Regions from separate parts of the Priestia aryabhattai genome, predicted to be linked through region 1. Evidence: riboswitches for the same ligand, from Rfam matches in the RefSeq annotation. Region 1 holds a riboswitch; each other region holds the start of a gene.
The links. Region 1 has a riboswitch for S-adenosylmethionine ahead of M3225_RS15390 (hypothetical protein). Riboswitches for the same ligand answer to the same signal wherever they lie in the genome.

Region 1 (7,718 bases):
TGATTCATATTTATAAAATGGGCAGTTTTCCTGTGTAATTTGCCGTTTCTAATTGATAAATTTTACATATATTTATTAAGGAAGGACAAGTTATTATACGAAAGGAAGTCAGCATAATGAGTTGGGAAAATAAAAAGAGTCTATGTCAGGAGTTTGCGAGAATTCTAGGTGGACAAGGCAGTTTAGATGAAAATGGTGTTTGTTTGGTACAAAAGTTTCGTACGATTCGTTTTAAAATTTTGGGGCGTCCAACACGCTCTCCGTTAGTTACTCCTCAATTTTTTACTTTTGAAGATTTAGATAGCAGAGGAAGAGCGCTAAATCTAGGTGAAACCGTGCTTCTGCAAGAAGAGGTAAATCCATTATTAACTGAGCTTAGAAAAAGAGATATTAAGGTTACTGCCGTTCATAATCATTGGTTATTTGAAGAGCCTAGAGCAATGTATATGCATTTTGAATCTGTAGAACCACCGTTAGATTTTGCACGAAAAGTAAGAGAAGCGTTTAAAGTATTAAAGGGGTAAACATCAGATTTTTATAGAATAAGCTTAGTCTCATTATTGCTAATAAAATTAAGGTTAATAAAACTTTAAACATGTATATTATATATTGGTTTATAAGATGTATTTGAATGAACCTATCAGGTTAACTAATTCTTTGAACAGTGAGATTATTTGCGTACTCCTATCAAAATAAAAAAAGCACGCGTTCGCCGCGTGCTTTTTTTATGTATAAACTTAAAATGCGTTTAAGTTGTTATCGCTTAACCACTGTTTGCGTTCAGCTGCATCTTCGAATAACTCATCTGCATTCGTAAATTGAGAAGCAATGACATATTCAATTGTTGCAAGAGGAGCTGTTAGCAAACGCCAGTTTAATACGATAGTCTTATCTTGAGTCGTAGCATATTCTTCACCTAACTCGTTCCACTTAACAGATTCAGGAGCATTGTCTGCTGCTTTTTTAACAGATTTTAAAGCTTCTTGGAATTTTTCACCTGCACGGCCTTGGTACCATTCTGTTAATAGTTGTCCAATACCTTCATTTGTTTGCTGCTCGTTCCAGCTTTCAGGTACTGTAGCAATGAATTTTGCACGGAATGTCATTTCAGCCTTTGTTACATCTCCACGAACGATGTTTAAGCGATATTGACGTCCTAGGTAAGGGAATTTGTCTCCTTCTTCAAAAGAACCAGTTTTAGCTGCAGAAGCTGCTGCTTTAGGAGCTTCTTTTTTAGCTGTTTCTTTTTTTACTGCTTCTTTCTTTGGAGCAGCTGGCTTTTCCTCAGATGGTTGTGAACCGTTTAGTTGTTTTAAAATCCATGTTGCTTTGCGTGCGATGATTGAACGCACATTGTTTTCATTAAGACCTCTCGGGACAATAACTTTTACCCCTTCTTTGTCACAAATTTGCACCGTGATATCGGTTCTATTTGGAACGACTTCAATTTTGTAGTCAATTGTTTGATTGCCTGTTTGATACGTATACATAAAATTTTTCGTACTCCTTTCTACAAATCTTCATTTTATAAGCAAAGGTAGAGTTTGGTCAAATGAAAGAATAATCAGACAGTTATCAACTGCTGTTGCAGCGCCTTGCGGAATGATATATATTCTAATATTTAGTGAAAAAGCGCTAATAATAATTGTTTCAATTCTTCTTTAGTTTTTACAAAAAAATATAAAAATATGCCGATACTACTAATATAGATTAGACATTCTATGTCTTTAGATTGTATAGGGGATGAAAAAATGAAAAAAGTTTTTCAAAGTTTACGCATGAAAATGCTATGTATGATTGCAGCCACGATGGCCATAACATCTACTGTAATTGAAGTAACAAATTATTATCTTATTGTGAAACAAGAGCAAGCAGCTTCGATTACGCTAGTGATTACATTTCTGTTTGTTTCTCTTACAACTACCGTGTTCTATTTTATCATACGTCGCTACATAATTGCGGTTGAAAATTTGTCAAAAACAATGAAAGGGATTTCAAACGGCGATTTATCTGTAGATGTTGTTCCTTTGAAGGGGAAAAATGAGATTAGTACACTCATATCTTCATTTAATGAAATGACGACTCACATGAGAATGCTGCGTCAGAAAATAAGTAAAACAAAGCGCACGGTCAGTCATTCTTCAGAGCAATTGCTTGTAAGCATGGAGGAAACAAAAACAGCTGTAACAGAAGTTACGATGTCTATTCAAGAAATTGCTGCGGGTTCTGATAAGCAGTTGTTAAGTGTTGTTGAAACCGAGCAAGCTATGGTAGATATGGCCAAGCTGCTTCAGAAAATGATTGATCATTCTTCAAGGGTACAACAATCGATGAACAGAGCCTCTGAACATGCTTCCACTGGAAATGTTTCGGTGAAAGAGGTGACGAATCAAATGAATAAAATCTATGAATCAGTTAAAGTATCCACCAGTAGAGTAAAGGGGCTCGAAGATCGTTCTGCAGAGATTGGCCGAATTATTGACACTATTACAAGAATTGCTGAACAAACAAATCTTCTTGCACTTAATGCTGCTATTGAAGCTGCAAGAGCTGGAGAACATGGAAAAGGTTTTGCTGTAGTAGCAGGGGAAGTACGTAAGCTGGCAGAGGAATCTAAAACGTCCGCTATACAAATCAGTCATCTGTTAAAAGAAATTGAAGCACAGGCAAAGCAGGCTTATCGAAATATGGAAGTCAATACGGAAGAAGTCACGATTGGTATTTCCACTGTGGAAGATGTAACTGAACAGTTTTCCACAATTATGGAAGATGTCTTTACCGCTCAAGAACAAATGAACAAAATGACAAAGGTAACAGGAGAGATTGATGGGTATTCGTTCAAGGTAATGGAATCTGTCATGGCCCTTTCAGAGGTGGCCAAACAAGCAGCTGCTTATGCTGAAGAAGCAGCTGCGGCTTCACAAGAGGAGTTAGCATCTATAGAAGAACTTGTGTTGTTGGCAGCTAACTTAAAAGCTACAGTGAGTGAGTCATGAAGTCTATCTTGATATGTACGTAATACGCACAGAAAACTGCGCGTATTTGTTTTATTTATACCTTTTATAGAAAACAATAAATAGAATTGACACATTATAAAAGCAGTTGTATAGTGAGTACGCAAGGCGGCAGTCTGTCTTTTTTAATTCTTAGTAAACTTATAAGTTAAATAAAATATTAAGCACTACATAAGGAGACGAAGAGATGAAAAATGAATTCCGTTTGGCAACAAATGATGACGCAGCTAACTTATTGAACTTAACTATACAAGCGTATAAGCCTATTAGAGAGCTAGGTATCCCTTTTTTAGCAGCTACTGCTGATCTTGCCCTCGTTAAGAAAAATATTTCTCAAAACCTTTGCTATGTATATGAAGAAGATAAAAAAATTGCTGCTACTGTGTCTGTACGAATGCCTTGGGGAGAACATCCAGGTCCGTTTGATGTTCCGCATCTTTGGTGGTTTGCAGTGGAACCATCGTTTGCGAGGAAAGGAGTCGGATCTAAGCTGCTGCGTCTAGTAGAGCAAGAAGTAATAAAAAATATGTTTAAATCACCGGGTGTGTCTTTAGGCACAGCAAAAGAACATCCTTGGTTAGTTGAGATGTATGAACGAAAAGGATATGTTCAAGCTAAAGAAAAGCACCTTGCAGAAGGTTATACGACCGTATTTCTTTATAAAAAATTCAATGAGGTACACTCTTTATCGTAAAAAATAGAGGATTGTGCCAAATTAAGAAATGTGAAAGAGTGATAAATATGACAGATCAATTACTACTAAACACGCTAATAGATATACGCCGTGAGCTGCACCGATTTCCAGAGCTTTCAATGAAAGAATATAAAACAACTAAACGTATTAAAAAGTGGTTAAAGCACTATGATATTTCTATAGTAAATGCATTCCAATTAAACGTAGGAGTAGTAGCAGAAATTGTGGGAGAAAAGCCGGGACCTACTATCGCTATTCGAGCTGATATTGATGCGCTGCCAATTGAAGAAAAAACCAATCTGCCGTTTGCATCTGAAGTCACCGGTGTTATGCACGCATGCGGCCATGATTTTCATACGGCTTCTATAATCGGAGCAGCTATTCTTCTTAAACAGCGTCAACAGGAGCTTTGTGGCACGGTTCGATTTATCTTTCAGCCGGCTGAAGAAACGGCTTCTGGAGCAAAAATGCTAGTTGAAAAAGGTGTGCTCGAAGGAGTAGAAGCGATATTTGGGGTGCATAACAAACCGGATCTTCCTGTAGGAACCATTGGTATCAAATCGGGACCTTTAATGGCAAGTGTTGATCGTTTTGAAATTGACGTCAAAGGAGTAGGAGGTCATGCAGGTATCCCTGAAAAAACAATAGACCCAATTGCTGCTGCTGGTCAAATCGTTACTAGTTTACAAACCATTGTCAGCCGTAATCTCAGCCCATTTCAAAATGTTGTTGTCAGCATAACTCAAATCCATGGAGGGAGCTCGTGGAACGTCATTCCTGACAAAGTAACGCTTGAAGGAACCGTGCGTACATTTCAAGAAGAAGCGAGAGCAAAAATACCGGCTCTTATGAAACGAACCGCTGAAGGGATTGGAGCAGCTTTTGGAGCTTCAGTAAACGTCAAATGGTACCCATACCTTCCTGTAGTAAACAATGATGATACGCTGGAAAAGCTTGCTATTAAAGCAGCAGAGAATCTTAACTATCAAGTTGTGGAAGCTGAACAATCGCCTGGAGGAGAAGATTTTGCCGTATATCAGCAGCATGTACCAGGATTTTTTGTATGGATGGGTACGGCTGGAGAATATGAATGGCACCATCCTTCTTTTTCATTAAAGGAAGAGGCATTACTTGTAGCAGCTTCTTATTTTGCAAATGTAAGTCTTCATTTTTTGAATTCATTCCATTACACAAAAAATTAAAATATTTTCATTTTTCTATTTACGCGGATAGAATTGTTTGATAAAATAAATTTTAAATTAAAAAAAGTTATCACGAGTGGACGAGAGATCTGGCTCTTTGACTCCACAGCAACCTACGAATGTAAGGTGCTCCTACCAGCAAAGCATGTGCTTTGGGTGATAAAACGGGTGAAAAACTCATTTTGCATCAAAGCAAAATGAGTTTTTTTTATTTTTCTAAAAGGAGAGGATTTTATGAGTCATACAGCAGTTGCAGCACATACAGGGGAGAAAGCATTAAAGGAAGCAGTGAAATTATTAGGAAAGCATTATCAAGTAGCTTATCGTGAATTAGAAACATTTTACGAAATTGTGGTCGAAAACCAAGTTCGTACATATGCTGTAGGCATAGATATTAAGGATGTACAAAAAGCAAATGAACTAGAAATTTATTCATCATGCTGTTCCAAGCTTGAGCGAGTAGGCTGTCTTTTATAGAAGTCTACTCGCGCCTCTATTTGTTAAGTGTTTTTGAATGGAAAGCATAGTTTTTGACAAGCAAAGAATTCCATGGGTATAATCTATATTCACTGAATTTAGCTGTTAAAAATAAATTGTCGAAATTTTTACACAAATTAAAGGTTACATTCAAAATGAATTGTGGTATGTTATAAAACAAGAATATTTTATGAAAGGAGTATTGAAATGGAAATGTCTCTTGAACACGGAAACGATGCAGGAAGCGAACAGCTTATTGATCGTATCCTAGACTTTTTAGAAGATGACGAAAAGTAAAAAAAAGAGTGTGCGGTGCTAGTCGCGCACTCTTTTTTTATCATGCGCGTAAAGGCAGTGTCATACTATGATACATAGGGATAGAATGAAAGGGTCTCTGTCAAAGGGATTGACGAATCGTTTTGTTTGATAGAAAATTTAGAAAAAGGAAAGAGATGAAGGGTATGTCGAACAAAACATCTTTGTATCAAACAAAAGAACAGTTAAAAAAGCTTGTAAGCGAATTAGTTTCTATACCTAGCGTGACAGGAACTATGGCAGAAGCGGAAATGGCTGAATCGATAGCGTCGTACTTATTAAAACTGCCTTACTTTCAAAAAAACGAGCACGTCGAGCTTCATTCGACAGGAGACGGGCGATCGATTGTCACGGCTTTTGTCGAAGGGAAAAATACGAATAAAACAGTTGTATTAGTCAGTCATTACGATGTAGTGGATGTACAAGATTATGGACAGTGGAAAAAGGACGCTTTTCACGCTGATACATTAACGAGTATTTTTTATAAACATATGGAACAAGTTCCGGCGCACGTGCAAAAAGATATGCTAAAAGGAGACTGGCTTTTTGGGCGAGGAACGATGGACATGAAAGCAGGCATTGCACTACATATCAGTATGATTGAAAGAGCATGCAACGGGGAGTTTGAAGGAAACATCCTGCTGCTATCGGTGCCGGATGAGGAAGTAAATTCACTCGGAATGAGAAAAGCAGTGCCTGTTCTTTTAGAACTTGCGCGCAAACATCAGCTGGATTTTTCTCTCATGCTAAATGCAGAACCAGTGTTTAGCCGCTATCCTGGAGATCAAACGAACTATGTGTACTCAGGATCTATTGGGAAGATCATGCCAAGCTTTTTGTGTTATGGAAAAGAAACTCATGTAGGGGAACCGCTAGCTGGTTTGAATGCTAATTTACTAGCTTCTTATTTAACGAAAGAAATAGAATTAAACCTTCGTTTTTGCGAAACAATAAGAGATGAAACCAGTCCACCTCCTACGGTATTGATGCAAAAAGATTTAAAAGAAGAGTATTCAGTTCAAGTCCCGCACTCTGCCGTTGTATTGTTTAATTTATTTATGTTAAACCATTCTCTTAAAGAGGTAACAGATCTGTTGCTAAAATCCGCCAACAAAGCGGCTTTGAATGTAAAAAAACACTATAACAAAGCCGCTAGGCAGTATGCGGAGGGAATGGAGGGTTCATCTCTTGACGTGAACGTATGGACGTATGAAGAACTTTATACTCATGCAGTAAAACAGCACGGTGAAAAATATGTGCAAGAAATGGAAGAAGCACTTTTAGCACAAGAGGATGATGACAGAAATAAAACCATTAAATTAGTAAACTCGTTAGCCGGTTTATGTAAAGAAGCAGCTCCGATAATGGTCTTATTTTTTACGCCGCCTTTTTATCCAGCCGTTTGTTCACATAATGATCCGTTTGTACAAGGGATTTTGTCAAACGTACAGGCAACTGCAAAGGAACAATTCCAAGTGGAGCTAGTTGAACAAAGTTATTTTGGCGGAATTTCGGATTTAAGTTATGCTAGTCTGCAGCATCCGCTTCATACATTTAACACGTTAGTAGCAAATATGCCGCTATGGAATAAAGGATATCATATCCCGTTAGAAGAGCTAGAGAAGCTGAAGATGCCGGTGCTGAACATTGGACCGCTGGGAAGAGATGCACATCAATGGACAGAAAGATTAGACGTTCAGTATTCCTTTGAAATTTTGCCTCATTTCATCTATCAAGCTATAAAAGAAGCACACAAATAAACATCCGCCCACGGATATTTATTTGTTGAATTTAAAAGAAGCTCCTTGTATGGTAAATTGTTGTGGTGTTAGTGCGTGATCCAATTCAACTAAAAATGGACGCTCTCCAACTTTTTTTAATGTATCATGGACAATGCCTTGTGTTCCGCTGCAAAAAATGAGGTTTCCTCCATTGACATATAGTTTTTGACAACATGCATCAAGTAAAGAGTCTTTGTAGCTTTCTCCAGACTGAACGCCTAGCAGTTTCGTCCAC
Region 2 (7,718 bases), on a different contig from region 1:
TTAACATAATCACTCTTTCCGGAACACATCATAAAAGCGAGCCCTTAATACACAAGGACTCGTTCGCCTACTCATTTTCTCATTTATACACAACTGTATACATTGTTGACCTACCAGCATTTTGATTACTATTCAGACTAGAACTCTTGCATAAAAAATAGCTATTTTATACCCAAAGCGAGCTCGTGCCTTCTTTTTCAAGATGCAGCACGTTTACTTCTATTCCTTCATCATACCCATGCTCTCCTCCTGGAAGAACAATCAAGGCATTCGCAGCAGCTAGAGACGAAATAGCGCCTGACTTGTCCATGCCAACCGGCGTCACGGCAAGCTTTCCTCCTTCGTCTGAAATCTCTCCTCGCACCATTCGCGTAAATGCATTAGGCTCTTTGAAACGGCCGTTTAATACCGCTTTTGTTTTATGTAAATGAGGCAGAGGTGAATGTAAAAAGCTGCGAACAATCGGACGAACAAACAGTTCAAACCCAACATAGCAAGCAGATGGGTTTCCTGATAACCCAAACAGCAGCTGTCCATTTCGTTCTGCGACTGTTGTGACGCTTCCCGGTCGCATCGCAATTTTGTTAAACAGCACATTCGCGCCAAGCTTTTCATAAATAGCAGGTAAATAATCATAGTCCCCAACGGATACGCCGCCGGTTGTCAGTAAAATATCCACTTCTTCAAGCGCTTTTTCTACCGCTTCATAGCAGCGGTCAAAGTCATCTTCAAGTTTGCCTAAATATTTTGGAACCCCGCCGCTTCTTACGATTTGCGCGAGTGCCATATAAGAGTTACTATTGCGGATCTTCCCTGGTTCTAACGGTTCATTTACATCAAGCAGTTCGCTTCCCGTTGTTAACACCCCAACAACCGGTTGTTTGACCACAGCTACATCCGCATAGCCAAACGTAGCTAAAAAAGCTGTGACGCCCGGATTGATGCGCGTTCCTTTTGAAACCAGCACGTCTCCTTTTTTCGTTTCTTCTCCTTTTAACGCAATGTGTGCCCACTTTGAAGCCGGCCGGCTTAACGCCATATACGTCTTGCCTTCTTTTTTATACGACGTTGTTACTTCAAGCATCACAACCGCATCACACGAAGCAGGCACTTGAGCTCCTGTCATAATGCGCACCGCTTGAAACGGCTTTACTTCTTCTTCATAGACAGAACCGGCACCAATTTCACCTACCACTTCGAACTCCACAGGATGTTCACTTGATACTTCTATGCAGTCTTGTGCTCGAACCGCAAAGCCGTCATAAAGCGATTTATTAAAATGAGGCACGTTTTGATCAGCAATAATATCTTCTCCTAAATAGCGCCCGTAGCTTTCGGTGATCGATACGCGTTCGATGCTGCCTTTTCTTTTATATGTCATAACTTTTTCAATTGCTTCAGGAATTGAAATAGGTGTTCTGCTTTCTAACATAGATTCTTCACTTCCTTTATGTCTGTTCACTTTTTGCGCTATGGTGTAAAATCATAGCATATCTCACTATTTCTATCATACAACAAAATTTACTGAAAAAGGATGAAAATACCGATGTCTTCTTTTACACATTTTAATGATCAAGGCCGTGCCAATATGGTCGATATTAGCGAAAAATCTATCACTCGCCGCGTTGCAACAGCTCGTTCAAGCATACTTGTTAACAAAGAAATTCACGAAGCCATTGTAGAACATAAAATCGGAAAAGGCGACGTCCTTGCTGTCGCACAAGTAGCGGGAATCATGGCTGCAAAGCGCACGTCTGACATTATTCCGATGTGTCACCCTCTTTTATTAAAAGGCGTTAACCTTTCATTTGACTGGGACACAAGCAATGATCAATACCGTTTATTAATAGAAGCAACTGTTAAAACAGAAGGCTCAACGGGCGTTGAAATGGAAGCTTTAACCGCCGCTTCTGCCTGTGCATTAACTGTCTATGATATGTGCAAAGCCATTGATAAAGGGATGATTATCGGCGAAACGTATTTACTTGAAAAATCAGGCGGCAAAAACGGTGACTATAAGCGCACGGAAGCTTAAAGGAGGGACGAAATGAGCGTACACGAACATAAATCCAAAGCAACTCAGCCCGTTCGCTGTAAAGTCATTACGGTATCAGATACACGCACAACAGAAACTGATAAAAGCGGCACGCTGATGATTGAACTTCTAAAAGAACATGACATGCAAGTAGCTTCATACGAAATTGTAAAAGACGACCAAACGTCGATTCAACAAGCCATACTTGCCGGATGCAGTGATGACAGCATTGACGTTGTCCTCACAAACGGCGGGACGGGCATCACAAAACGAGACGTCACGATTGAAGCCGTTCAAGCGCTGATTCATAAAGAAATCGTTGGATTTGGCGAACTGTTTCGCATGCTGAGCTACACTGAAGACATTGGCAGCGCAGCAATTATGAGCCGAGCAATTGCCGGAACGATTAACGAAAAAGCCGTTTTTTCTACACCGGGATCAAGCGGTGCTGTTCGTCTAGCCATGACCAAACTGATTTTGCCCGAACTTCGTCACGTTGTGTGGGAATTAAACCGCCAGCGTTAACAAAATGCCTATGCACACGCATAGGCATTTTCATTAATCATAGTCTTTATGTACCCACTCATCTTCTGGAATGCCTAAATCTTCTCCAGAAAAACGCTCTTCTTTAAACGGATCTCCTCTAAGATGAAAGCCGTTTTGCTCCCAAAAGCCAGGATGGTTTTCATCAATAGCTTCAAAGCCTCGAAGCCATTTAACACTTTTCCAAAAGTACAAATGCGGAACAATCAATCTTAACGGATACCCATGCTTAGCCGTAAGCGGCTCTCCGTTAAAGGAATGAGCTAGAAGAATATCGTCTCTGAGTAAATCTTTCACCTCAATGTTTGACGTATAATCATTGTCTCCGTGCAGCATGATGTATTTACTTTTTAACTCCACGCCAATTGCTTTTAAAAAATCTGTAAACAACACGCCCGTAAATTCATTATCAAACCTTGTCCATCTCGTCACGCAGTGAATATCACATTTTACCGTCGTTTGCGGCATGTCCAATATATCTTGATATGAAAGGGTCACTTCCTTGTTTACTAATCCGAATACTCGAAGCGTCCACTCCTCTAAGTTATACTCCGGCACGTCGCCTTCATGTAAAATGGGAAAGCGCTCCGTCACTACTTGCCCCGGAGGCACTCGTCCTTCATACTTTGGATCGATTTCCGGTGTTTTCATTCGTTTAATACGGTCTGCTTTGTTCAAATGTATCACCTCGTTGTTTTTTCTACATAAAAAGCCCTTCCTTAAACAGATAAGGAAGAGCTTCGTTTCAGCTTCTTCCTTATCTCTAAGAGCAATACGCTCTTAAGGATTTGGCACCATTCTGTCATAAACAGCGGTTGCCGGGTTTCACAGGGCCAGTCCCTCCACCTCTCTTGATAAGGAAACGAATTGTATTTGTTTTATGCAATAAAGTCAGTATTAAGCTTTTTGTCATAATTGTCAATATTATTTTTCTTTTTCACATAAAAAACTTTAAAAGCAGATAGGATTATAAGGTTTTTTTCTATCAAAACACAAGTCAAGGCTTTTATTCTTTTCCTTCAATCATGGTATACTTCCTAGCAAAGCGCTTATAGTAGCTTTGCTGATTCTCTTGTACATTGTTAAAAACAAGTCGATTATGATCAATATCTTTTTCTTTTAGCACATAGCCTTTTTCATTCATCAGCTTAATATATCCATCTAAATGACCTTTTTTCACCATATAGTGAAGGGCATCATCTCGATCCGTAGTCTTTGCTAAATCTTGACTTCCCACTTCTAATTTATCTACGGCTTTCGCTGTTTGAATAGGACGGTAGTCTCCAAACACCTTCTCCCAATTTAATAGCAGCAGCGCGCCGGAGACTATTATGGATGCTCCAGCGGCGATAGTTAGTACAAATCGTTTTGACACTTCTTTCTCTCCTTTACATTCTTTTTCTTCTATTTAATACAACAGCTTGCCCCAAACTTGTTTTTACACCAAGTCCTAGATACACAGCTACAATATATTTTATATTTTTAACAAATACTTGAGTTATTGTATCATACTTACATTTTTCATTTACTTTTTTATAAAAAATTAGAATCCTCCCTATATTACGTTTTTTACATAATAAAGGAATATAAACCAATCTTTTCACCTATGATAAATGAATCGTTTTTTACTTTTTACTTCGCCTGACGTTTACATTCTAAAAGGCGTGTTAAAGTATATATATATCAGTTACCAACTCAACTAAGACTCCTTGACTATTCCCCCAAGGGTTTACCTAAGCGTCTGCTACCTACCTGCTCTTTAGGTAGGTCGGAGTTGCTAAATCGATATATATAGGAGGAAAAGATTATGAAAATGAAACAACGATTATCAAAATTAGCAGCTACTGCAACCATTACAGGAATTGCTGCGTTTGGATTTGCTCCTGTTGCTCAGTTTGATACACCAGCACATGCAGCTACATCCCAAGAAACAAGCAGTCAAACAGCTGTAAAAAACATTAATGAAATTTATAATGCGGCGGTGCAAGGAGAAGTGCCACGCTTAACAGCAGACTTAAAAATTGGTAAAAGCCTGCGTCAAGATGTTCGAGATCAGTTCGGTCCTCCGCCTGAAGGTTCATCAAACAACTTTGACTACTATCATGCGGAAATGGGCCACCCTGGATATGCATTTGGATATGACCAAAATAACGTAATTAACGAAATCCGCTATTTTGGTACAAATGTAGAGCGCCAAACAAATTTAGGATCCATTACGCAAGCTAACTTAAAGAAAGAATTAGGTCAGCCGAACTTTACAAGTAAAGTAAAAGGTGATGGTACTACTCAAACGAAGTACACGTATCATGCCGGCGCCTATGATCTTGAATTTATTTTTGATGATGCAAAAACGTTAAATCACGTAAACTTAGTTGCAAAACCTTAAGTAATAGAAAAAGTAGCAGACAGTCTGCTACTTTTTTTCATGAAATAAAACTAGTGCTGAATCAGCTACGTGTTCATAGCCAATATCCATGTAAATCTTATTAGACGTAGGGTTTGTAATGTCTGTGTATAAGCTTGTTGTTTGAAAAACGCTGTCTAGCATGAGCTGAGAAAGCATAGACACACAGCTTGATGCATAGCCTTTTTTACGTTCTTCCCGAGGCGTATACACAAAGTTAATCGTGATGTTATGCGCTGTTGGACGCGCGGCATTGGCTATGGATAGGTACTTTCCGCTCACTTCCCATAGAAATAACTGTCCTGCTTCAATAAAAGTTTCTCCTGTTTTGGCAGCTTGCTCTTTTGATACAGGCTCTCCAATAATATCCATAAACCTCCAAATCCACTCCATTACTAGCGAAAGGTGCTCCAACCTTGCTTTTACTAGAACTCCGTCAGTGTCTGCTGTTTTTTTCACTTTGTCTAGCCGATAAATGCGCTGATCGATTTTTAAAGAAACTTCTTGATTTTTTAGAGCTGCTAGTTGTTGAGAAAGATATAAAACCGTTTGTCTTTCTCCAACCAAACCGGGTATTTCGATTTCTTGTAATAGCTTCGCCACTTCGTTCAGTTCACAATCCGTTAGCTGTTGGATTTGAGACAAAATGATTTGCTGAGGGGTGCGTTTGCAGCAAAACAAACGCAGCACGGCTGCTATCTTTTAAAATAACGCCCATAAAATTCGGTTTGCTGCTTTCATTTAAGCTGTGTAAAATGCCCAGCGCTAAGTTATGAAGAACTTCATTTTTTATTAAAAGCGGCTCTACTTCCTTTTTAAACTCCTGCACTTCTCTGTATCTACGTAACTGCATCATTTTCTTTCTACCTCCGCAAATGCTCTTACTGGAAACGTTCCGGCTCCTTTTATTTTAGGAGGCACCGCGTAAAATAAAAATGGCTCCGTTAGTTGATCTAAGTGACATAAGTGACATAAGTGTTCAGCAATCACAATGTCCGATCCTAACAGCAGCGTATGAGCTGGCCTTGCTTTTCCTTTTGTATCGTCAATATTCATCGAATCAACTCCAACAAGAGCGGGCTGTTGAGATACTAAATAAGCTGCGGCACTTTCTGTTAAGTACGGATGATTTTCTAAATAATCGTCTGTATTCCAGTAGCAATCCCATCCGGTATGAATTAATACCGCTTTTCCTTTTACGTCTATATGTTGAAAATGAGATTCATCAATAGCCGTTAAAGTCGGATCGATCGACACAACGATCCCTTCTAGCCCGGCTGTTTTATCAATAGCCGTTTGAGCTAAATCCGCTCCGTCTTTATATCTGTGAAACGCCACGTCAATATACGTACCGGTATTTGTGATCATTTCAATTTTACCGATTTGAAATTCAGTGCCTGGTTCATAAAGCTTCTTAGACTCTTCTCGGCTTAAATAATCGCAAATAATTGGGCTGGCAAGCCTTTATGCGTCATAACTCCATCTTCAATTACGTGGCTTAGATCGATATACGTTCTCTTTTTCATACCTTCACCTACTTTTTAAATATTCAGTAAAAATAGTCTAACACAAAAAACCTCTTCCTAGTTTCCTAGAAAGAGGTTTTTTAAAGAACATTATTAACTTGATAAACACACATCGTACGTATGCTTTGTATAAACAAATCCTTCAAAAATAAGGCGGGCTGTACGCACTACTTTGATTCCATTAACCTGTCCATTTTTTAGATTCACACTGGTTTCCATAATTCCCATTGGATGAGCAAGCCGAACGGTATCGCCTTTTACTTGAACCATTTCTGACAGCAGCGTGCCACTTGTATAAATAGCCGCCGTTGTACAAATCGCTCCTGTAATCGCAAGCGTTTGATGCGGCTTTTGCATAGACATCATGCGAATTAATACGTCCATTTGAGAAGTCGCTTTTTCTCTTCCAGTCCCGTCGCGGTGGTCCATAGGAGGAGCAATAATTGTCATTTTAGGAACGGCTGGTGATAGTTTAGTTGCTTTGTCTCGAGGTGCCAGCCCCGCTTTTTCCGCTGCAATTGAACGAATTTCTTCAAATAGCATCAGCTGTTTTTCCGTATACTCATGCGGAAGTTCTGTTCCCGTTAGGCCAATATCCGCTGCTTCAACAAATACAAGCGGATTTCCTACATCAACGATTGATGCTTTTACCGTCCCGATGGATGTTTGCAGCAGGTCAACGGCACTTCCCGTTGGCAGCAGTTTTCCGGTGACGGCTCCTTCTCCGTTTTCAAATGAAAGATAAATAGGCGAACCTGTACCCGGCACTCCAGGAATCATACACGTACCTTCTGTTTTAACCGTTCCGTTTTCCACTTCCACTTCCGCTACGATTACTTTTTTTGTATTCGTATTATAAATCCGCACTTTGGTCACCGGTTCCACAGCTGTTACAAGTCCTTGTTCAATTGCGTAAGGCCCCACCGCTGAGGAGATATTACCGCAGTTTCCTTTAAAATCAACGAGAGATTCGCAGATGCTGACCTGCGCAAACGTATAGTCTACGTCAGCTTCTTCTAAATCTGATTTTTTAATAATTGCAATTTTACTTGTCAGCGAATTGGCTCCGCCCAGCCCGTCAATTTGACGGTGATCCGGACTTCCCATTATATCTAATAAAAACGGTTCCCAATCCGATTTGTTCACAGGCATTTCTTCATGATTGATAAAGACTCCTTTACTAGTTCCACCTCTCATAACCGTTACAGGA
Region 3 (7,718 bases), 200 kb from region 1:
TCCTCTGATGAAAAAGTTGCGCTTACGTCACTATACACAAACCTTTTAGATAGCTGTATATAACTACAAAAAAGGACCTCCTTGATGGAAGTCCTTTTCTTTATTTAATTAAGGCTTTCTCTTCTAAGTTTTGAAAAACAGCGTTAAAGTCTTGCTTCAAATCCTCGAATTCCTCTAATCCTACGGAAAGGCGAAGAAGGGAATCAGTAATTCCTTTTTCATCACGTACTTCTTTTGGGATACTTGCATGAGACATTGTTGCAGGATGCGTTAAGATTGATTCAACTGCACCTAGACTAACGCCAATTGAAGCCAATTTGACTCCTTGTAAAATATGTCGTGCTACTTTTTCATCCTGTACTTGGAAAGAAATCATAGCTCCATATCCATTTGCTTGTTCTGAAATCAGTTTGTGATCCGGATGACTTTTTAAGCCTGGGTAGTATACACGGCTTACTAAAGATTGTTCTTCAAGCCACTTCGCAAACTGCAGTGCTGTTTTTAACTGCTGATCTAAACGAACTTTTAGTGTCTTGATTCCTCTAAGAAGCAAAAAACAATCTTGTGGTCCTAGAATAGCACCAAAAGCATTTTGTACAAACTTTACTTCTTCTGCTAGCTTTTCATCGCTTACCACAACTAAACCACCAATGACGTCACTGTGGCCGCTGATATATTTTGTAGCACTGTGAATCACAATATTTACACCAAGGTCAATCGGCTGCTGTAGATAAGGTGTTAAAAACGTGTTATCCACAATTGTAAGGATATTGCGCTCCTTCGCCAAACTTGCTACTGCTTTAATATCCGTTACGTGTAAAAATGGATTTGAAGGGCTTTCGATATAAATAGCCTTCGTATCTTTTGTGATAGCTTCTTCTACTTTCTCAACCTTCGTTGTATCAACAAAGGTTGTTTTAATACCAAACTTTGAAAATAACCGTGTTAATACACGATATGTCCCGCCGTACGTATCATGTGAAACTAAAATTTCATCCCCTGATTCAAAAATAGATAACACCGATGAGATGGCAGCCATACCTGATGAAAAAGCAAACCCAGCGTATCCATTTTCTAGCTGAGCAATGGTGTTTTCTAAAGCCTCACGAGTTGGGTTTCCTGAACGAGAATAGTCATAGCGGCCGTTGTTCGTCTCATCTTCTTGGTTAAATGTGGACACCTGATAAATAGGTACGTTAACCGCTCCAAAATGACCGTCAATTCCTGTATTTGCATGAATTAAGTTCGTACCAAATCTATGTTTATTATTGTTGGTATGCATCAAATGCCTCCTTCAAATCTTTAATTAAATCATCTGCGTGCTCAATTCCAACTGATAATCGCAGTAAACAGTTTGTTACTCCGACACGATTTCGAATTTCCTCGGGAATATCAGCGTGTGTTTGACGAGCTGGGAATGTCATCAAACTTTCCACACCTCCTAAGCTTTCTGCAAACGTAATAACTTTGACATTTTCCAAAAGCGTGGACACGATGTCAGGGCGTGAGACAGCAAAAGAAATCATGCCTCCAAATCCAGTCGCTTGTTTCTTCATGATTTCATAACCTGGATGTGTTTCAAGACCAGGGTAATACACTTTTTCTACGAGATCATGGGTAGTAAGCCAATTTGCAATTTTCAGTGCGTTTTCGTTATGTTTTTCCATACGAAGCGCTAGCGTCTTAACACCGCGCAATAACAACCAGCTATCTTGTGGACCTAAGATTGCCCCAGCTGCATTTTGATAAAAACGAATTTTCTCTCCTAAGCTACTACATCGAGCCACTACAAGACCAGCAACTACATCATTATGACCACCAATGTATTTGCTCGCACTATGTATCACAATATCTGCTCCAAGCTCTAAAGGACGCTGATAGTAAGGTGACATGAATGTATTGTCAACAATAGTAAGCAAATCATGCTGTTTAGCTAATGCAATAGCTTCTGGCAAATCAGTCACGTGCATCATTGGATTTGTAGGTGTTTCAATAAATAAAGCTTTCGTATTGGGACGAAGCGCATCTTTTACTTGATCGAGATGGGCTGTGTTGACGTACGAAACAGTAATTCCTTGCTCTGAAAAGATTTCATTTAGTACTCGGTACGTTCCTCCGTATAAGTCCTCTGATACAATTAAATGATCTCCGTTTTTAAATAGCGCTAAAACTGCCATTACACCCGCCATTCCTGAAGCGAATGCTACTCCTACTTCTCCTTTTTCTAAAGCTGCAATTGCTTCTTCCAATGCTGTACGAGTAGGGTTTGCCGTACGTGCATAGTCAAATCCTGTACTTTGCCCTAAAGCAGGATGAGCAAATGTTGATGCTTGGTAAATGGGTGTTGTAATAGAACCTGTTGAAGGGTCACGGCCTACTCCTGAACGAACTAATAAAGTTTCAATTTTCATCTATTTCTCTCCTTAACTCAAAATAAAAAACACTCTTCACAGATGGAAGAGTGTTCGTTTATACACGATTTCTCTCATCTGTTAGAACAATACTGATGTTCCACAGGAATTAGCACCGTTCAAATGAATGTCTCATTTGATGGTTGCCGGGCATCGCAGGGCCAGTCCCTCCGCCACTCTTGATAAGAGTTCTATATAATTGTTGTTGGTTAACGTTTGTTGTTAATAACTTTAATAAAGATTTTCTTTATTGTCAACATAATTTTCTAAAAAATTTAAATTATCTCATTTGTTTATTCGATGCACTTGTCCTGATAAGCGCATAAAAAAAGAGACGACAGCGAGGTCTCTTTTTCTAAGGCAAGTGCACAGATTTTACATGAGCTAACTTCCAATACATACTTTCTCCATTTGCCGTAATTAATTCAACAATATTATTAGAAACTTCTTTAAGTACGCCAATTTTTTCTGATTGATCTCCTAAGTCTAATACAACCAATTGATTTTCATATTTTTTAAGCTGCTCTTCAAAGTTTCTGACAAAAGGTGCAGAGGCAGGCCTTACTGGGAGCTCTTTGTCACTTAAAGAATAAGGGGTTAACTCGTTACTGTAAGGGGTAAGCCATTTTAAATGATGCAGAGAAACAAATACATTTTTATACACTGGAGAATAAAACACAAGATAATCATTCAGCACGCTTGTAATATAACCATGCAATGACTTTCCTCCTGTTACATAAATTTCAATAAATTTTCCTTTTGCCTGCTGTAAAATATTACGATAGGAAATCCGCTGACTTTCTTCTATTAAGTTCTCTTCTATTTCACGTAAAACCGTATAGTCTTCTTCTGATACTTCTCGCAAACGATGCATGTGTAAAAGAGGAATATACAAATAATCATGTCCATTATACAAAACCATAATATCTAATCCAAGATCAATAAGTCTGCCAACAAACGTCGTTTTACCTGAAATATCCAATTCCACAATTTTATTGATATAATGATTCATACTCATACTCATTCTCCTCCTTTTTCCTATATGATAGAAAAGGTGCTTTATAAGCACCTTTTATGTTCCATTTCATCATGCTTTCCAACGATAATTTTTCGTTTTAATAACTTTCTCGCCTGGTACTGAAGAGCGTGAACCTGTACGGCGTCCTCGAGAGCGATCGTCTGTGCGACCTCCTCCTGTACGGCGTCCTCCTGTACGTCCTCCCGTGCGGCTTCCTGTACGTTCTTCTTTAGACTTTGCAGATTCAGTCTCTCCATTTTCTTCTGTTTGCTCGTTATTTTGATTGTTGTCGTTTTGCTTAAAAGCTCCTTTTGCTCCTACACAAATGGTTTTAACGTGTCTTGGCTGTAAGCGTAATACTTGATTATTCTGAACAAGTGTAAATGTACCGTTTCGACTTTGTACTAACACGCCCTCTACGGCTTCAGGTCCTCCACCGTTGATAGATACCCATTTATGAGAAAGGTGTGCAAACAGATCGTTAAAATTCTTAGATTTCATATATTCTGGTTCTTGGCTCAAGAAGAGTTCATTTGCAGATTGATTATTTTGATTCCCATTGTTATTTTGATTCCCATCATTATTTTGATATTCACTTACACTCTTAACGTGTTCAGTGTTAATATAGATAACACCGTCATCCTCTGTGAGTAATACTATATAAGCAGATTCAAATGAACCTAAGACATCAAGAAGCTGACCTGCTTTTTTCTCAGGTCCACCTTGGTTAACCTGCACATATTTAGTTTTCATCAATGATAAAGTTCCAGCAAAAGTTTTTCCTCGATATAATTCTAATTCTGTGCTAATTCCTGTAAATGTTTGCGCCGAATTTGACATAGTATCTTCAGTAATGCTTTTTACATGAGCTAAGTGATAATATACAAGGGTATATTCTTGTTGATTATTATTTTGGTTGTTTTGGTTGTTTTGGTTGTTTTGATTGTTTTGATTGTTATTTTCACCATTATTGTTATTATTGTTATTATTGCTTTCTACCGCTAAGATTAAATAATCTGATTGCACGTCAACCAAATAACCTGTTTTAGATTCAGGTCCTCCACGATAAACGGTCACCACTCTTCCTTTTAGGGGTTTAAAGTGAGAAGAATAGCCTTTATCAGGCATTTGTACATTTCGGCTGCGCTTTTGGCTTGATTTTTGGCTTGATTTTTGACGTGGATTTTGATTTTGCCCTTGTTCTTGGTCATAGTAATAGTTACTCATTGTTTTTCCTCCTTATTAGTTATCCTTATTGGTCATTCATACTGTATATATACGTATCATGTACAGCTATTGATTTCCTTCATTTGCCTATTATTAACAAAATCCACTGTTGCCTATAAATCTATCCATATTTAAAGAGTCAAAAGGTTATTTTTAATATACGCTGTTCGTTCTTTTATAAAAGACAGCATAAAGTCGGGTTCTTTATAAAATTGCTCCATGTTATCTTTTACGTAAGGATCTTTTAATACATAAGGAGTGATATACTCATGCAGTTGATAAATGATTGGTTTCATATGTTCTATTGTAAATTGATTATTTAGAACATTGTTCATTTTTTGAATGTAATGTTTTTTAATGCTATCTACTGCCAATAAGCGAGCTGTAAGCGTGTTAAATCCTTGTGCACGGACGTAGTCCCCCTCCATTACTTTTCCATTTACATCTCTTCCCCAAGTTGCATCATAATCCCACGGAATCAGTTCAAATCGCCCGCTTTCATGATTTAGATAGAGAGCATAGTTATGGACAAAACCATCGTAATTCTGCATACAAATAATGCCAACTAACCAAGATAAGTAACAGTCGACGTTCAGATACTTATCAATATTCTGTTCGAATTCTGTATTTGTCCATGTATTAAGATTAAAGATAAACTTTTCTAATTTTTCCTCATCCCCTTGTTTTACTGCTTTATCTTCATATCCAGATAACAAAGTCGTTTTCGGCTTTTTATCCAAGTCGCTCATCAAAGAAAAATTAGCATCTCCGTCCACTGCATAAAATATGGATCCATCCGCTAAATTTCTTTTTTTCAAAAATAGTTCATCTACCGATTCGAGCTGAAGATATATCCCTTCATTTTTCCCATTAATCTTAAGAGTGACAAACTGAGAGTGAGGAGATAAAACGTCTAAGGAGGAGAAAAAATCGAGGGACAATTTGTTGCGCATAAGCGATGGATCTTTGTATTCAGCATTCAAGTGTATTTCTTTGGCACGCTGAAATATTTTTGGAGAATAAAATTCAATATAATATGACTTTTTCTTCATCTTCCGAATATGGGAGCCTCTTAGCAACAAATCAATATCGTAACGTTTTTTATTAAACTTCATCGTTGCCTGAAACGCTTCTTCTGACCAAATATCTCTTTGCATTTCCTTTAAATCTTTTACATTCACAAACAGAGCGTATTGAGGAATTTCTTTTTGCTTCATTACTCGACCACCTTTCTTCAATTATTAAAGTATATGAAGGGCAAATTCTCCATGATACCCCATCACATCAACTATTTCCGCAAACTCCACTTTTGACTTATATCAAGGACAAGCATCAGCGCGTATTCTATTAATGCAAGACCTAGTCCAATTGAAAAGGAGGTTTTTGTATTGCATATTACAGCTGAAAAAATTAAAGAGGCTGCTGAAGCTCTAGAATGTACAGAACTAAAATCTTTTATGTTTCAAGAGCCAACTGCCGGCCCACTAACAAGACGGCGTCGCTCTTCTCGTAGCACTGGCCGCAGTAGTCGCCGTTCTACTCGCGGTTCTCGTCGTTCTACTCGCGGCTCTCGCCGTTCTACTCGCGGTTCTCGCCGTTCTACTCGCCGCTCTCGTCGTTCTACTCGCCGCTCTCGTCGTTCTACTCGCCGCTCTCGTCGTTCTACCCGCCGTTCTCGTCGCTCTACTCGCCGCTCTCGTCGTTCTACTCGTCGCTCTCGTCGTTCTACTCGTCGCTCTCGTCGTTCTACTCGTCGCTCTCGTCGTTCTACTCGCCGTTCTCGTCGTTCTACTCGTCGCTCTCGTCGTTCTTAATTTCCCTAAACAATCATCTTTATTGCAAAAAAAACGCCGAAGAACCATGAGTGTCTTCGGCGTTTTTTTCCACTTATAGAAGGGGCACATTTGGAAATATACTAAGATGGGATGTTATTCATTTTACATCATAAAGAAGGAGAGGTTTTATGAAAAAAAACAAGCATCAAATTTCAACTTCATCAACAACAGATGTCGAAGAAGTCAAACGTTTAAATGCTCAGTCTGGATTAACTTACAATGAAGTATTTACACTTCTTGGAGAAACCTATTTGAAAAATCAAAAGGAAAAATAATAAGCAGGGACTAGAAAACACCTTCTAGTCCTTACACTTTGAAAATCCCGGAAAATCCTTTTACTAGAGATGTTAATTGGTTCATGGCTCCCATCATCTGCCCCGCAGTATTCATCATCTTGTTCATATCGTAATTGCCATCACTCGATTTAAACTGAGACATTAATGACTGAAATTGAGAAGGCTGGGGCTTTTGCTGCTGAGCTTTAGGGTATGGATTAAAAGGCGCACCAGCATTATTGTACATGGGCTGCTGGTACATTCCGTTCATATAGGGAATTTGCTGAGGACCAAAAGGCATTTGTTGCTGAGCGTACGGATGTTGCGGCATATAAGCTTCCGTCCATGGCTGCTGATGATACTGTGGAAATGGATGTACCTGACTTAAATCAAAACGTTCTGGTTGATGTTGCTCATAATACGGATAGTGCTTACTTGTATACATGCAAAATCAATACCTCCTTTTTAATATTACATAATATATAGTATGTATGCAGAAATAAGAGGTGACGTTCGTCTACTTGTACTTTTGGAAACCACATTCGAAAATATGTAGGTTTCTGTCGAAAGTTTAAATTTTTCAAAAAAACGAGATTATTTAAATATATGGTACGATAAGAACAAGTGATACTACCTATACGTAGTGGCACAAATGGGGATTAGGAGGGAATTTACATGTATGTGAACGAACTTCAAGAAGCTTTTATTGCGGTGAAACAATATGAGCCGCAGTCAAGTAATGAATTACTCGATTTTGCCCAGCAGCAGTATTTAAAAGGTTTTTTAACTCCTATGAATTACAAAGCCGCTGTGCGTGAACTCGAACAAATTGGAGCTACTAAGCCCGATTTTAGTGCACAAGATGATTAATTTTTTTACTACCACCGAGAAATCGGTGGTTTCTTTGTTTCCTATAAAGGGAACACATACTTCTTTTTTGACTTGTTTATAC
Region 4 (7,718 bases), on a different contig from region 1:
TACCAGTACCGTTTGGTCCCATGATTGCATGGATTTCGCCGCCCTTAACTTCTAAATTAACACCTTTTAAAATTTCTTTACCTTCAATTGCAACATGAAGATCTTTAATTGTTAAAGTTGACCCTGCCATATTAAAACCTCCAGTTATAGACGTATATAGTAAAAAACGATATACCTATATCTTTTTAATTATTCTCATTTTATTCTCATTACAATCTTATAACAAATGAAAATTTATAGCAACCTTTTGACCCAAAAGGTTTTAAACCATTATGTACGTTTTTTAAGACTAAATCCAATCATAAAAAAGTTGCCTTAAAAGACCCTGTGGAGCCTTCTAAGACAAGCTTTTTTCACCCGCTTTATTTACTTAGTGCGTGTGGCTAGTCAGTTCAGAAATGCACTCTTGGACAAGCGTAACGGACTGACTCATCGCTGCGCCTCCGCCAAATGCTGCTGACACTCCGCATGCTTCTAAAATTTCTTGCTCAGTTGCACCTTGATCAATGCAGCCTTTTGTATGATAGATCATACAGTACTCGTCTTGAGCTACTACGCTGATTCCTAGCGCAATTAACTGCTTTTCTTTTTTAGAAAGAGAACCTTCTCCAAAACATGCTTCAGTAAACGCATTAAACGTTTTTGTTACTTCCGGCAATTTTTCGCTAAATTTCCCAACACCCATTTTATAATCATGAAGTGCTTGCTCAGTTGAATGACGTGCTTCTTGCTGCATAACGTCAGCTCCCATCATCAGTAAAGTTTTCACGGTTAGTATACGTGAGAAAAATAAGAGTTATTCGTTTTCCCGCATACAAAAAAAGCACTTACCCACAGTGGGCAAGCGCTTTTCTTCTATTATTTATTTACAGGCAGGACTCCGCCTTTGTATTTTTCTTTAATGTAGTCTTGAATTTCTTTAGAGTGAAGAACTTTCACTAAAGCTTTCACTGTATCTTTGTTTTCGTCACCTTTGTGAACCGTAATGATGTTTGCATATGGGTTATTTTCTTTGCTTTCCACTGCGATTGGATCTTTTACTGGATCTAAACCCGCATCGATAGCATAGTTGGCATTGATAACAACAGCGTCACCTTCATTGTTTTTGTACATTTGAGGTAACAATCCGCCTTCAACATCGGCTTTAAACTTTAAATTTTTAGGGTTTTCTACGATATCTTTAATTTGGGCATCGATTTTCTTCACGCCTGGCTTTAATTTAATCACGCCGGCTTTTTCAAAGATTGATAAAATACGCCCTTGCTCTGCTACTGCATCACGCATAATAACCGTGCCGTTTTTCGGAAGGTCTTTTAAGCTTTTGTATTTTTTAGAGTAGATACCGATTGGTTCGATGTGAATGGCACCGGCACTTACGAAATCATAACCTTTTTCACCCTTGTGATCTTTTAGCACTGAATTCATATAAGGAACGTGCTGGAAGTAGTTTGCATCAATTTCATTGTTTGCAAGAGCTGTGTTTGGTAAGATGTAATCTTGGAACTTTTTAATTTCTAAGTCAATTCCTTGTTTTTCCAAAATTGGTTTTGCTTGTTCTAAAATTTCAGCATGAGGCGTATTAGATGCACCCACGACAATTTTCTTTTCATCTTTTGATCCATTGTTAGATCCACACGCAGCTAATCCTACTACTAATGCGGATGTTAATGCTAAAGCCGAAAGCCATTTTTTCATAATAAATAATCCTCCCTTTATCTTTTATCAATTTTTGCAGTAATCGCATCTCCGATAAGTTGGATAATAAATACAATAATCAAAATTAAGATCGTAGCAGCTAGCGTTACGTCATTATGACTGCGCTGGAATCCTTCTAAATATGCAAGGTTCCCAAGACCTCCAGCTCCAATCACACCCGCCATTGCCGTATAGCCAACTAATGCAATAGTTGTTACCGTCAAACCAGAAATTAAAGCTGGCAGCGATTCAGGTAGCAGCACTTTAAAGATAATGGTGCTTGTTGTTGCTCCCATTGATTTAGCAGCTTCAATAACACCTTTATCAATTTCGCGCAGACCAATTTCTACAAGACGCGCATAAAATGGTGCTGCTCCAACAATTAAAGCAGGTAACGCTGCATTAGCACCTAAAATACTTCCTACCAACGCTTTGGTAAATGGAATCAGTAAAACAATTAAAATAATGAATGGAATGGAACGAAAGATATTTACCACTGCTGACACAATGGCATATAAAGGTTTGTTTTGCCAAAGCTGTCCTTTGGACGTTAAAAATAAAAGCAAGCCCAATAAAATACCTAGAACAAATGTTGCTACAACTGAAATAGCCGTCATATATAGTGTTTCATTTGTCGCTTGAATAAAATCATCTAAAATAACGTTTGGAAATAGTTTCTCAAGCATTTGTCATTACCTCCACTTCTACCTGCTGCTCATTAATGTATGCAATGACTTTTTCAACTTCTGTTAATTCCCCGTCTAAATGAACAAACAACGTTCCATATGAACCTGTTTGTGTATGAGAAATCTTTCCTTGCAAAATATTAATCGTTACGTCAAACTGTTTTAAAATCGCTGTAATTAGCGGTTGCTCTGCTTTTCCGCCAACAAATGTCAGCTGAATAATTTGACCGCTTGGATATAACTCTTGTACTTGTTCAATCGTTTCAAACGTTTCTTCTGGTTCAGAAATCTGTTGAACAAATCGTTTTGTAATCGGCTGCTTAGGTTTTCTGAATACTTCTAGCACTTGTCCTTCTTCTACCACTGCGCCATTTTCCATAACAGCTACTCGATGACAAATTTTACGAATGACGTGCATTTCATGTGTAATCAATACAATTGTTAACCCTAGCTTCTCATTAATATCTACTAACAGATCTAAAATGGAATCTGTCGTTTGTGGATCAAGCGCTGATGTTGCTTCATCACACAGCAATACTTTTGGATTATTCGCTAGCGCTCGAGCAATACCAACACGCTGTTTTTGTCCACCGCTAAGCTGTGATGGATAAGCATTTTCACGACCCTCAAGTCCAACTAGCTTGATGAGCTCATCTACTCGTTTCAGTCTTTTCTCTTTTGAAATCCCTGCTATTTCTAACGGAAAGGCAATATTTTCTCGTACCGTACGCGACCACAAGATATTAAAGTGCTGAAATACCATACTGATTTCTTGTCTAGCTTTTCTGAGTTTTCCGCCTTTAATTTTTCCAATATCATTACCTGCTACTTCGACCGTTCCTGTTGTTGGTGTTTCTAATCCGTTTAGCAAGCGAATTAAAGAGCTTTTCCCCGCTCCGCTATAACCAATAATTCCGTAAATTTCACCTTGGTTAACGGTTAGATTCACATTATCAACAGCTGTTACTTGACCGCTTTTGGCCTGATAAATTTTTGTAACGTCTGTTAATGTAATCATATTTCTTCACCTTCTTTAGTAAAAACTTAATTATATTAGGTTGCCCTATAGAATGAAAAAGCCGTAAAACAATTTTCCCCATTAAAAAAGCCTCTCTGCGCATGACAGAAAGGCTCGATATTTAATCCTTTCTCTCATCTTTCAAAGCGCATAGCTTTGCAGGAATTGGCACCATTTCAGTTAGTCTGACGGTTGCCGGGTTTCACAGGGCTCAGTCCCTCCACCTCTCTTGATAAGAGTTCGCAACAATTATTTTGTTTTTGGGAAATATTCATTCATTTATGAACATTCATGAGTGTGATTTTAGCATGTGTCAGATAGGCTGTCAACAGATTTTGTCTTTGGGATAATATCCCAAGATTTCAACAGCCCCAACGGTTCGCCCTCTTTCAATTTCTTCATTTTAAACAAACGTTTGATTACCGAAGCTCTTCAAGCACGTGCTCAATGGAATGAAACGCATAGAGTTTTTTTACCATTGAGCCATTTTTCACTTCAATCAAGCAGGGTACACTTTCAATTGAAAATACTTCTGCTTTTGAAGGCATATAATTTAAATTGCTCATTCCTATGGTTATATCTGGAAGCATAACTTCTGCTACGGTTAACATTTTTTTTGCCAGCTGACATGTTCCGCAAAAAGGCGTATGGAAAAAGATAAACGCTCTTTCTCCTTCTTTTAACTGATCATCAAGCTGTTTTTCGCTCCATTCTTGCATGTTGCTCATTCCTTTTATGTTAAAAATTCTGCATTAACATCGATATTGGCACTCAGTAATACTGTTGCTATGTGATGTCTAGGGGCGGCAGCAACTTCTCGGTACATTTTATCAATATATAGATGCTCTGCTTCCGGAAGCTCTCGTTTAAATTGTTTTCTCAGCTTATTCCCTGAATCATCAGAGTCAACGAGTATGTATACCTCTTTGTTAAACGTACAGTCAATAATTTCATCCAGCTTTGATAAACTAATCGTACCGTTTGTACAGATAATTTCGATTGGTTCTCGAATGATATCTTGAATACGTTTTTTATCTGATTTTCCTTCGACAATAATTACTTTTTCAATTTCAATTAGCCCCATTTTCATCACCCATAATCATCAGTTGTATAGTAACATCATTTCTTTATGCTATACAATATTCGTTAATGTATCACAGTTCACCTGTTTTTTAAAAGAAATTTGCAAGAAAGAACTGTTTTAAAAAGCAGCTTAGGCCATATTGTTTCCATAAAACAAGAAAAACAGCGGCAGTTGCCACTGTTTAGCACCATCCTGCTTCTTCGTCGCAGTCTGTATATTTTTGCGCTTCACCTTGCTTTTGTACGTCTGCATATTGATAGAACTTATTATTTTCTTGCGAATATCCTTCTTCAAAACGGTATTCATTGCCGCTTGTTCCGTAACTAACTTCACCAATTGGCTGCTTATCAACATATAATTTCATACCGCCGTCATGAAATTTAGCTGTAACGCGATCTGTAACGTCCATTTTTTGTCGTTCAAACATAAAAAGACACTCCTTTAGCTTGTTTACTAATAGAGTGTCCAGTCAAAAACTTTTCATAAAGACAATTTATGGAGGAATATTATCCTTCGTTTGTCATTTCTTCGTATTGTTCTGCTGTCATTAGCTTGTCTACTTGAGAAGCATCAGATGGTTTGATTGTAATCATCCATGCTTCTTCGTATGGAGATTCATTAACAAGTTCAGGGCTATCGCTTAAGTTGTCGTTTACTGCTACAACTTCGCCGCTAATTGGTGCGTAAAGTTCAGAAACTGTTTTTACTGATTCAACGCTACCAAACGGCTCGTCAGCTTCTACTGTTGCTCCTACTTCTGGCAGTTCCACGAATACGATGTCTCCAAGCTCAGCTTGAGCGAAATGTGTAATACCTACGCGGACAACGTCTCCTTCTGTTTTTACCCATTCATGCTCTTCAGAATAACGCAAATCTTTTGGTGTACTCATCTTAATCCCTCCAAAATATGTATCGTAATTTGTTTATATAAAAAGCGCCTTCAACGTGGAGAACACTTTCTACAACCTAAAATAACTTCCTATTAACAGTGTAACGTAAAAGGTAAAAATTTTCTATTTGAAAACTTACTTCCACACGTTCTCAAACTGCTCTTCTTTGAAACCAAGCGTTACTTTTTGTCCATCTGTTAGCAGCGGACGCTTAATTAACATGCCATCTGACGCAAGAATAGACAGAAGTTCGTCTTCACTCGCACTACTTACTTTATCTTTAAGCCCTAATTCGCGATATTTTTTACCGCTTGTATTAAAGAATTTTTTTAATTCTAAGCCGCTGTTCTGATAATAAGATTGCAGCTGCTCTTTTGTTGGCTGGTTTTCTACAATATGAATTTCCTCATACGCTACTCCGTTATCATCCAGCCACTTCTTTGCTTTTCGACACGTACCACACTTTGGATATGAATAAAAAAATAATGACATTTCGTCAACCACCCTTTATTTTAAGCTTTTTTCGTATTTTAACACATCCTTTATCATTTACCTAGATAGAGGCTTCTTAAACAAAAAGGAGCTCGCGAAACGAGCTCCTTTTTGTTTAAACTGTAAATTTCTCTACTTTTAGAAGCGTTTTCGCAATCTCGCGCTTTACGCTAATCACATTGATTGGTGTATAGCGCGTTAACTTGCGAAGAGACGAAAGCATGACTCTAAGCGTATCACCTTGTTCAACGCCAATTAACGTTTCTTTTGCATCTGCTTCGATTCGATTAAATGCTTCTTGGCAAAATACTTGCGTATATTTTACTTTTAAACTGTTTTGATCTGCTCCTGTTTTGGAAATGGCTTTTTCAGTACGTAAAACAGTGGATTCCATTGCATATACGTTACTGATCATATCGGAAATATTAACAAGAATTTCTTGTTCTTTTTCTAATTCTTTGCCATACTTCTGTGCAGCTAGACCTAAAAGCAAGAGCGCAATTTTCTTCCCATTTTGCACAAGCATTTTTTCTTGATCTAACAGCTCATTTCCTACTTCCTGCGGCATAAGCATCATCAATTCTTCTTGCAGCATTTGTGCTTTTTGAAGCAGTGGAAGCTCTCCTTTTAGCGCTTTGCGTAAATATGTGCCTGGTACTAAGAGACGATTAATTTCATTTGTTCCTTCAAAAATACGGTTAATGCGGGAATCACGATACAGGCGCTCGATTTCATACTCACTCATAAAACCATAGCCTCCGTGAAGCTGGACGCCTTCATCTACGATGTAGTCAAGAGATTCCGTTGCAAACACTTTATTTAATGAGCATTCAATGGCATATTCAGCAATGGAAGCCGCAATTTGTTTTCCGTCTTTTTGCTGTTCTTCTGAAAGCTGGCCCATATGGTCTTCAAAAAGTCCTACCGTACGATAGACGGAGCTTTCAGTTGCATACAATTTAGAAGCCATTGTTGCTAACTTTTCTTGTGTTAATGAGAATTTAGCGATTGGCGTTTTAAACTGCTGACGCTGGTTAACATATTGAGACGTAATTTCTAACGCACGTTTCCCTGCTCCAACTGCTCCAACTCCAAGCTTATAGCGCCCAATATTTAAAATGTTAAACGCAATAACATGACCTTTTCCAATTTCACCCAATACGTTCTCTTTTGGAACAAGCGCATCTTCAAGGATCAACGTTCTTGTTGATGAACTCTTGATTCCCATTTTCTTCTCTTCCGGTCCAACCGAAACGCCTGGGAATTCGCGCTCCACGATAAAAGCAGAAAATTTATCGCCATCGATTTTCGCATACACCACGAACACATCAGCAAATCCGGCATTCGTAATCCACTGCTTTTCTCCATTTAACACATAATGTGTGCCTTCTGCGTTAAGGCGAGCTGTTGTTCGAGCACCGAGGGCATCGGAACCAGAACCAGGTTCAGTTAACGCATAAGCTGCTATTTTTTCCCCTACCGCTAAAGCAGGTAAATACGCTTGTTTTTGTTCTTCTGTTCCAAATAAGACGATTGGCAATGACCCAATTCCTACGTGAGCACCATGAGTGATGGAAAATCCGCCTGCTCGAGACATTTTTTCAGCAATTAAAGCCGACGTAATCTTATCTAAACCGAGCCCACCATATTCTTCCGGTACATCTGCACCAAGTAAACCTAATTCACCAGCTTGTTTTAATAACTTTACAGAACGATCAAACTCATGCTTTTCTAAATATTCCACTTGTGGAAGCACTTCATTTTCTACAAATTCATCTGTCGTCTTGGCAATCATCTTTTGTTCAGACGTATAATCCTCCGGCGTGTAGACGCGGCTTGCATCGCCTTCTTCA

Region 2: linked by a shared signal. The riboswitch ahead of M3225_RS01025 (sulfite oxidase-like oxidoreductase) and the one ahead of M3225_RS15390 (hypothetical protein) in region 1 are both predicted to bind S-adenosylmethionine.
Region 3: linked by a shared signal. The riboswitch ahead of M3225_RS16435 (trans-sulfuration enzyme family protein) and the one ahead of M3225_RS15390 (hypothetical protein) in region 1 are both predicted to bind S-adenosylmethionine.
Region 4: linked by a shared signal. The riboswitch ahead of M3225_RS22500 (methionine ABC transporter ATP-binding protein) and the one ahead of M3225_RS15390 (hypothetical protein) in region 1 are both predicted to bind S-adenosylmethionine.

Annotation. Positions count from the first base shown of each region.
Region 1 is NZ_JAMBOQ010000003.1:445,765-453,482, forward strand. It holds gene M3225_RS15365 (DUF1259 domain-containing protein) at 117-524, shown strand; gene M3225_RS15370 (M48 family metallopeptidase) at 738-1,490, opposite strand; gene M3225_RS15375 (methyl-accepting chemotaxis protein) at 1,752-2,996, shown strand; gene M3225_RS15380 (GNAT family N-acetyltransferase) at 3,202-3,708, shown strand; gene M3225_RS15385 (amidohydrolase) at 3,756-4,910, shown strand; SAM riboswitch class I at 4,975-5,076, shown strand; gene M3225_RS15390 (hypothetical protein) at 5,145-5,387, shown strand; gene M3225_RS15395 (M20/M25/M40 family metallo-hydrolase) at 5,849-7,462, shown strand; gene M3225_RS15400 (VOC family protein) at 7,481-7,718, opposite strand, start outside.
Region 2 is NZ_JAMBOQ010000001.1:200,858-208,575, forward strand. It holds gene M3225_RS01010 (molybdopterin molybdotransferase MoeA) at 167-1,432, opposite strand; gene moaC (cyclic pyranopterin monophosphate synthase MoaC) at 1,547-2,035, shown strand; gene M3225_RS01020 (MogA/MoaB family molybdenum cofactor biosynthesis protein) at 2,048-2,560, shown strand; gene M3225_RS01025 (sulfite oxidase-like oxidoreductase) at 2,594-3,256, opposite strand; SAM riboswitch class I at 3,333-3,439, opposite strand; gene M3225_RS01030 (hypothetical protein) at 3,585-3,953, opposite strand; gene M3225_RS01035 (YjgB family protein) at 4,386-4,964, shown strand; gene M3225_RS01040 (GNAT family N-acetyltransferase) at 4,992-5,627, opposite strand; gene M3225_RS01045 (hypothetical protein) at 5,596-5,838, opposite strand; gene M3225_RS01050 (cyclase family protein) at 5,835-6,350, opposite strand; gene M3225_RS01055 (2-methylaconitate cis-trans isomerase PrpF family protein) at 6,602-7,718, opposite strand, start outside.
Region 3 is NZ_JAMBOQ010000003.1:649,742-657,459, reverse strand. It holds gene M3225_RS16445 (hypothetical protein) at 1-63, shown strand, start outside; gene M3225_RS16440 (trans-sulfuration enzyme family protein) at 101-1,282, opposite strand; gene M3225_RS16435 (trans-sulfuration enzyme family protein) at 1,266-2,411, opposite strand; SAM riboswitch class I at 2,483-2,600, opposite strand; gene M3225_RS16430 (hypothetical protein) at 2,767-3,429, opposite strand; gene M3225_RS16425 (spore coat protein) at 3,499-4,557, opposite strand; gene M3225_RS16420 (CotH kinase family protein) at 4,788-5,873, opposite strand; gene M3225_RS16415 (CotG/ExsB N-terminal domain-containing protein) at 6,045-6,470, shown strand; gene M3225_RS16410 (hypothetical protein) at 6,620-6,766, shown strand; gene M3225_RS16405 (YppG family protein) at 6,798-7,211, opposite strand; gene M3225_RS16400 (YppF family protein) at 7,442-7,636, shown strand.
Region 4 is NZ_JAMBOQ010000005.1:297,925-305,642, reverse strand. It holds gene sufC (Fe-S cluster assembly ATPase SufC) at 1-130, opposite strand, end outside; gene M3225_RS22515 (carboxymuconolactone decarboxylase family protein) at 371-736, opposite strand; gene M3225_RS22510 (MetQ/NlpA family ABC transporter substrate-binding protein) at 859-1,695, opposite strand; gene M3225_RS22505 (methionine ABC transporter permease) at 1,713-2,381, opposite strand; gene M3225_RS22500 (methionine ABC transporter ATP-binding protein) at 2,374-3,399, opposite strand; SAM riboswitch class I at 3,531-3,638, opposite strand; gene M3225_RS22495 (thioredoxin family protein) at 3,819-4,118, opposite strand; gene M3225_RS22490 (toprim domain-containing protein) at 4,133-4,483, opposite strand; gene M3225_RS22485 (YusG family protein) at 4,665-4,910, opposite strand; gene gcvH (glycine cleavage system protein GcvH) at 4,990-5,373, opposite strand; gene M3225_RS22475 (arsenate reductase family protein) at 5,509-5,865, opposite strand; gene M3225_RS22470 (acyl-CoA dehydrogenase family protein) at 5,981-7,718, opposite strand, start outside.